Regions from separate parts of the Rhodococcus sp. NPDC060086 genome, predicted to be linked through region 1. Evidence: riboswitches for the same ligand, from Rfam matches in the RefSeq annotation. Region 1 holds a riboswitch; the other holds the start of a gene.
What was found. A riboswitch is a leader RNA that binds a small molecule or an ion and turns the genes downstream of it on or off. The one in region 1 is predicted to bind cobalamin.
Positions count from the first base shown of each region.

Region 2: linked by a shared signal. The riboswitch ahead of metE (5-methyltetrahydropteroyltriglutamate--homocysteine S-methyltransferase) and the one ahead of cobN (cobaltochelatase subunit CobN) in region 1 are both predicted to bind cobalamin.

Region 1 is NZ_JBHWWZ010000057.1:3,502-7,510, reverse strand. It holds gene ACFWB0_RS22445 (precorrin-2 C(20)-methyltransferase) at 1-428, opposite strand, end outside; gene ACFWB0_RS22440 (precorrin-8X methylmutase) at 425-1,075, opposite strand; gene ACFWB0_RS22435 (cobalamin biosynthesis protein CobG) at 1,072-2,148, opposite strand; cobalamin riboswitch at 2,174-2,390, shown strand; gene cobN (cobaltochelatase subunit CobN) at 2,443-4,009, shown strand, end outside.
Region 2 is NZ_JBHWWZ010000052.1:27,781-31,789, forward strand. It holds gene metE (5-methyltetrahydropteroyltriglutamate--homocysteine S-methyltransferase) at 1-2,060, opposite strand, end outside; cobalamin riboswitch at 2,211-2,423, opposite strand; gene ACFWB0_RS21690 (hypothetical protein) at 2,599-3,159, opposite strand; gene ACFWB0_RS21695 ((2Fe-2S)-binding protein) at 3,156-3,803, opposite strand; gene ACFWB0_RS21700 (ABC transporter ATP-binding protein) at 3,796-4,009, opposite strand, start outside.

The sequences.
Region 1 (4,009 bases):
GCGGCCGCCGCGGCCGAGAACGACGTGACTCCGGGAATTACCTCGGCCGCATAATGTTTCGAAAGTCGGTCGTGGAGGTACATGTAGGAGCCGTAGAACAGGGGGTCTCCCTCGCACAGCACGACGACGGTGCGGTCGGCATCGAGGTGAACGGAAAGTCGTGCAGCGCATTCGTCGTAGAAATCGGCGATCGCGCCGTCGTACCCGCCGGGGTGATCGGTGGTGCCGACGGTGACGGGATACACGAGCTTCTCCTCGATCACCCCGTCCGGGATCAGGTCGGCAGCGATGCCCCGCGCGATCGAGCGGCCGTGCGTGCCCGAATGGTAGGCGATCACGTCGGCTTCGGCGACCAGTCGTGCGGCCTTACGGGTGATGAGTTCCGGGTCGCCGGGACCGAGCCCGACACCGTAGATCCTGCCGGTCATTCCGCCTCCTGAGCAAGTGCGTTGAGCGCCGATGACGCCATGGCCGAACCGCCCCGCCGCCCGCGCACCACAAGATGCGGGATCTGCAGAGCGTGCGCGATCAGAGCTTCCTTGGATTCGGCGGCGCCGATGAATCCCACGGGTACGCCGACGATTGCCGCAGGACGCGGCGCACCGGCGTCGAGCATTTCCAGCAGGTGGAACAGTGCGGTGGGCGCGTTACCGATCGCGACGACCGCGCCGCCGAGCCGGTCCGCCCACAGCGATACGGCCGCGGCCGAGCGAGTGGTGTTCCACTGTTGCGCGAGTTCCGGCACACGAGGATCGCCGAGCAGGCACAGGACCTCGTTGTCTGCGGGCAACCGTTTACGGGTGACCCCGGCAGCGACCATGTTCGCATCGGCGATGATCGGCGCGCCTGCATTCAGGGCTGTACGGGCCGCGGACACCAGATCGGGGTGGATCACCAAATCCTTCGCCAGGTCGGTCTGGCCGCTGGCATGGATCATCCGCACCGCGACTTTCTCCGCGTCGCCCGGGATCGCTGCGAGATCGGATTCGGCGCGGATCGTCGCGAACGAACGGACGTAGATCTCGGCGCCGTCCGTCTCGTACTCGTAGCGGCGCGGTGGTGGCTGAAGGGTCACGTCGAGCTCCTGTGTGACGTCGAACGACTGGAAAAAACTAGGGTGTGCGGGGAATTCGGTGCACCACAGGCGCGTTCGCAACCGACGATATGAATACGGTCAGCTGTGGTGTCGGAGGCGGCGGTGCGGCGGGCCAGAGCCCGGGTATCACCTCGGGCGAGGCTACACCCGGGCGACCCGGTGCATGCGGTGACCCTGGGCCACGCGGAGTCGTCCGACAACACGAAGCCCGCGTCGGACAGCGCGCCAGGATCGGCGCCGGAAGGGAGCACGAGGCCGCGCCACGGTGTGACGATCACGTCGTCATCGGGGAGTGTCGCGATCATGGACGACGTCAGGATACCCAGCGGGACCAGCAGTGATACCGCACCGCCGAGCGCTCCGTACGGCATCGCATGCGACGCGAGCGCGGGAGCCGGGCCGTCGCCTCCGAGTTCGGCGCCGCGGCCCGGCAATTGCCGGACGTGCCACACCGTTCCGCGCGTCTGTACGAACCGAAGAGCCAGGTCGATCAGAGTGTCGACGACCTGCGGCATCGGTACCGTCGGACCGACCAGTTCGCCGATGCCGACCCGCATCGTGTGCGTGTCCACGGCGATGGCTGCAAGATCGCAGCGGAGCCCCGCGACGTCGCCCCGGCCATCGTCGAGACCGAACAGGAAGCGGCCCGGCAGCTCGACGAGGGCCGGTTCGGCGCACAGCGCGGTATCGAGCGCACCGATCAACGGCCGGATGTCGGCGACCCCGTCGACGAGCCCCGACAGGGGTGATGCGACCAGGTTGCGCACTCGTTCGTGCGTCGGCGACGGCAGGTACCCGGCTGCGGCAATTGCGTCGACCAGATCGGCAGGAACTTTGCCGCACTCGTCGAGCGAGATACCTCTGACCTGCAAATTTCCCCGCGATGTGAGGTGCACGTCGCCGTCGGCGAATTTCTGGGAGGCGGCCGAGAGTTGCTGCAGACCGCTGGACGGCACGCGGCCGCCCGGAGTGCGCAGACGCACCAGCGCCCCGTCGGCGGCGAGGTGCGGTCGCAGCAATCCGGGGCAGCGATCGGGGGGAATTTCGGGCAAGACGTGCTCCACGGGTGCACATGGTTGCACATGCTCAGGAAATGGTGCGCTACGCTGGCGACGTCGTGGTTACGGGAAGCCGGTGAGAAACCGGCGCGGCCCTCGCCACTGTGAGCGGTAGTTGCTCGCCCTCGTCCGTACCGGCTCGCCGGAACGGAGACCACTGGACGCAAGTCTGGGAAGGTCGGCGCAGCAGCAATGATCCGTCAGCCAGGAGACCGGCCACGACATGAGTAGTCCACGAGGGTTTTGGAGACTGAACATGGCCGTGTGCCTTGGGTTTTGCGGTGCGTCGTGACGCGCCTTGCTGTGCTGTCGACGTCCGACACCGACCTGCTGTCGGCCCGTGCGAGCGGCGCCGACTGGGCGGTCGGAAACCCGTCCCGCCTCGACGTCGACACCGACCTGAGCGGGCTGCTCGAGGGCGCCGACCTGGTCATCGTGCGGATTCTCGGCTCGGCCAAGTCGTGGCAGAACGGGCTCGATGCAGTCCTCGCGCGGGGTGTTCCCGTCGTCGTCCTGGGTGGTGAACAGACTCCCGACGCGGAGCTCATGAGCTACTCGACGGTGCCGATCGGCACTGCTGCAGAGGCACATCGCTACCTTGCCCACGGCGGCCCCGCGAACCTCGCGCAACTCCACGCGTTCCTGTCCGACACCGTCCTGCTCGGCGGTGAGGGGTTCGAACCGCCGGCCGAGCTACCCGAATGGGGTGTGCTCGAACGTCCTGCTCCGGCTGTCGAGTCGCTGCCACGGGTGGGTGTGTTGTTCTACCGAGCCCACCACACCAGCGGAAACGTGCAGTTCGCGCATGATCTGGCCGACGCGATCGATGCGACCGGTAAAGCGCATGCCGTGGTCGTGCACTGCGCCTCACTGCGCGGCGCTCCCGACGATCTCCTCGCCGAACTCGGCACCCTCGACGCCCTGGTCGTGACCGTGCTCGCCGCCGGCGGCACCAAGCCGGCCACTGTCAGCGCCGGCGGCGAGGACGAAGCATGGGACGTCGGGGCCCTTGCCGCACTGGATATTCCGATTCTGCAAGCCCTCTGCTTGACGTGGAGCCGCGAGAGCTGGGCAGACTCGGACGACGGCGTGTCCCCACTCGACTCCGCGACCCAGATCGCGGTACCCGAATTCGACGGCCGCATCATCACGGTGCCGTTCTCGTTCAAGGAACTCGACGTCGACGGTCTGCCCCGGTACGTCACCGATCCGGAACGCTGCCGGCGGGTGGCGGGAATCGCGGTCGCGCACGCCCGATTACGGCACGTCCCGCCCGCAGAACGACGCATCGCGATCATGCTATCGGCATATCCCACGAAACATTCACGCGTAGGCAACGCCGTGGGCCTCGACACTCCGGTGTCGGCGATCAAGATGTTGCGAGCGATGCGCGACCTCGGATACGACCTCGGCGACGGTTTCCCCGGTGTGAATTTCGACGACGACCCTGAACTCGATGACACTGCAGCCGGAAACACCCTGATCCACGCGCTGATCGACGCAGGTGGGCAGGATGAGGAATGGCTCACTGCCGAGCAGATCGCCGGTAATCCGGTGCGGGTCACCACATCCGATTACGTGGAGTGGACGAAGGATCTGCCCGCCGAGCTCGCCGACGCGATGACAGAGGCGTGGGGGCCGGCCCCCGGCTCATTGTTCGTCGACGGGGACGCGATCGTGCTGGCCACACTGCAGGCCGGCAATGTCGTCCTCATGATCCAGCCGCCCCGCGGATTCGGTGAGAACCCCGTCGCGATCTACCACGATCCCGACATGGCACCGTCGCACCACTACCTCGCCGCCTACCGCTGGGTCGAACAGGGCTTCGGTGCCGATGCCGTCGTCCACCTCGGCA
Region 2 (4,009 bases), on a different contig from region 1:
AGGTCGTCGAGCACCTCCATGTGTGAACGCGCGGCCTCGATGGAGGTGACGTCGGCGTCGAGTTCGGCGATCGCCTCGATGACCTCTCCGAACTCCGAGTAACACAGATGGGTGTGGATCTGCGTCGAATCCGCCACGCCGGACGTCGAAAGACGGAACGCCCCGACTGCCCACTCCAGGTATTCGGCCTGATCGGACTTGCGAAGCGGCAACAGTTCTCGCAGTGCCGGCTCGTCGACCTGGATGATGCGCACTCCCGCAGCCTGCAGGTCCACCGTCTCGTTGCGGATGGCCAGGGCGATCTGATCGGCGGTGTCGGCGAGAGGCTGGTCGTCGCGGACGAACGACCACGCGAGAATCGTCACGGGACCGGTGAGCATGCCCTTGACCGGCTTGTCGGTGAGCGACTGTGCGTAAGTGATCCAGTCGACGGTCATGGCATTCGGCCGCGCGACATCGCCGTAGAGAATCGGCGGACGTACACAACGGCTTCCGTACGACTGGACCCAGCCGTTCTCGGTCGCGAAGAATCCGTCGAGCTGCTCGGCGAAGTACTGCACCATGTCGTTGCGCTCCGGCTCACCGTGCACGAGCACATCGATTCCGAGCTTCTCCTGGAGGGCCACCACTTCAGCGATCTCGTCGCGCATCCGCTGCACGTAATCCGCGCGTTCGATCTCGCCCTTGCGCAATGCGGCTCGGGCCACCCGGATGCGCGTGGTCTGCGGGTACGAGCCGATGGTGGTGGTCGGCAACAGAGGCAGATCGAGATGCTGTCGCTGGATCTCGCGGCGCCGATCGGCCGACGTGCGAGTGCGGTTCGATGCGATCGAGTCGAGCATGCCGCGCACCTGGCGGTTGCGTAGGCGAGGATCGGACGCGCGTACATCGGCAGCCGCGTGCGCCGCGGCGAGCTCGGAAGCCACGGCGTCGCGGCCGATGCGCAGTGCCGTCGACAAGGTGACGACCTCGGCGACCTTCTCGGTGCCGAATGCCAGCCACGCGCGCAGCGATTCGTCGAGGCTCGACTCTGCCTCGATGGTGTACGGAACGTGCAGCAACGAGCATGACGACGACACCGCCACCGAGCCCGTCGAGCCGAGCAGTGTGGCGAGGGTGGCCAGGGCCGTCTCCAGATCGGTGCGCCACACGTTGCGGCCGTCCACCACGCCCGCCACGATCAGCTTGTCCGCCAGGGCAGGCAGTCCGGCGATGTCTGCCGAGTCACCTGCGACCAGGTCGACCGCGAGGCCTTCGACACCGGTGCGAGCGAGTGCACCGAGCGCCGGACCGAGGCTGCCGAAATAGGAGGCGACGAGGATCGCAGGACGGTCCTGTGCCTGCGACAGCGTGCCGTACACCTGTTCGACCGCGGCGACGGTCGCGTCGTCGAGATCGCGGACGAGTGCGGGCTCGTCGAGCTGCACCCAATCGACTCCGGCGGCGGCGAGTTGCGACAAGAGGTCCTGATACAGCGGGACCAGCTCATCGGCACGGTCGAGGAGCGGGCCCTGTTCGCTGGTGGACTTCGACAGCAGCAAGAACGTCAGCGGGCCGACGACTACCGGGCGGGCCGGAACGCCGAGCGCGCGGGCCTCGGCGACCTCGCCGAGCACCTTCGACGGATCGAGCGAGAAGACCGTGTCAGGGCCGATCTCGGGGACGAGGTAGTGGTAGTTGGTGTCGAACCACTTCGTCATCTCGAGCGGTGCGACGTCGTCGTTGCCTCGCGCGGCTGCGAAATAGCGGTCGAGGTCGTCGGCGATACCCGACACCCGGGGCGGTAGTGCGCCGAGCATGGCTGCAGTGTCGAGGATGTGGTCGTAGTACGAGAACGTGTTGACCGGAATCGAATCGAGCCCGGCGTCGCGCTGCGCAGCCCAGGTGTCGGCGCGCAGTCCGGCGGCGACCTTCTCCAGCCCGGCGCGGTCGATCCGGCCGGCCCAATACGATTCGACGGCCTTCTTCAGTTCACGCTGGGGTCCGATCCGTGCGGAGCCGAGAACGGTGGCGTGGAAGGCAGGGGCAGCATGGAAGGTAGGGACAGAGGGTGTAGGCACTGGTGGTACTCCGGTGGTCGGTCCTTGATGGCCTACCGCCCGTAGGATGCGCGAATCCGACCGAGCCCAGTCGACTCCGGCCCGGCCGGAGCGAGAGAATACGATGCGGGTCCGCGCGCCCGGTCCACGAGGCGGCACACCGCCGGGCACGGCGTGCCCGGCGCAGATGGCAGGTATTCGGACTTGCAAGCGCCCGAGCCTGTGGGCCCGTACCTACTGGCCGTCGCTTCCCGGGGTGATGCCCAGTGCTGATGACGGCGGTCGTTCCTGCATACCGCTGCGGGACAGTCCCGGATTCTCACCGGGTTCCCTCTTCCACACCCCGCGCAGGGGTGCTTCGACGCCGCCACGGCCTTCGGGGCTCCTCACGACCGGCACGGCGAACCAACTACATCCCGGAGTATAGCCACGTCTTCATTCGAACGGGCAAAGCAGGAAGAACGGTTACAACGCAATCAGACAGATACAACCCTGCCGAGGGTTTGTATCTGTCTGCGCGGGTTGTATTTCCGTCGTGCGTTTCTGTCGGCTGTGCTGGTCAGGAGTGGCGAAATCCTTTGCCGGTTCGGTCACGGGGATCCGGCGCCAGGCCGAGGAATTCCGACCGAATGCGATCCCACGCCTCGAGGTGCACCCACACCGGTTCGTCCGTCAGCTGCTGCATGTTCGTGAGGAACGGGGTGGGCAACATGATCGTGAGCATCTGTTCGTCACGGCCGTTGAACAGGCGCACACCCCACGACGTCGGTGCGTCGTCCGTGCCGATCCTGCGGTACAGCTCTGCCCGGCCGCAGCGACGGATACGGCCGAGCTCCGGTCCGCTCGCGGTGTGCTCGCCGATGCACAGGTGAAAATGCCAGCGACCGAAGTCGACGGTCGCATACCCGTCGTACATCGAGATCTTCTTCGAAGCATTGGGTGCCGCGACCTCGAGCGCCGAACCTTCGATGAGCAGGCCGAACCACATGTCGTCCCAGTACTCGTCGAACAACAACCGGATCAGCCGCAGTAGTGAGTCCTCATCGGTGGGAAGCGGCCAGCGCTGTTCGCGACCACCGTCCTCGGTGTCGACGATCTCAGGGGCGAATGCGACTGTCACAGAATCTCCTTCGTCGATGCGTTCGGTGGGCTGGGGAAGACGCAATCGCCGCACACGCCTCCGCCCGGGACGCGGTAGTACAGGCAGCAACTGCGACGTCGGCCGGTGGACCGGACCATCGTGCCGACCAGACGTGGATCGTCGAAGAGTGTGTCGATGTGCGCCTGCGCGGCATCACCGATCACGCGTCCGGCCCCGATCAGCGCGGACGCGGAGTTACCCCACATCAAACCCGGGGCGACGATGTCGCTCCACGCGTCGATGAGCGGTTCGAGCTGGTCGTCGAGGATTTCAGCGGTGGTCGAACCGAATTCGGGGTCGACGATGTGCAGTCGCAGCCCCCCGTCGTTGCACCACAGCAACGTGTCCGGGTCGAGGCGGACACATCGGCCCGAGTCGACGACCGAGCCCAACGACACCGACCACATCCGGGCGGCGTAGCCGAAGAAGAGAGTCGACGCGGCCACTCGGGCCTCCCCGGTTCCCATCCGGTGCGCAGTATCCGACACCAACGGGTCGCGAATCATACTGTCGCGCAGCGCAGACGTCTGCTGCCACCGGCCGTCCGGTACTGCGCCGGTGCTCACCGAGAAGTAGGGACTCAGCGCGGCAATGCGCCCGAGTACTGCGGCAGGGTCAGACACGGCTGTCCTCCGAATCGAGGTCGAACACCAGTGTGCGCGGATCGAAGCGCATCCGTCCACGATCGAATGCTGCTCCGATGCGACCGGACTCGGCCAGAGCTGCGGGGGAATCACAGGTCAGGGTGCGGTCGGCGTCGAGCAACCACATCCGGTCGGACACACGCAGCGCGAGTTCGAGTTCGTGGGTGGACATGATCACGGCGAGG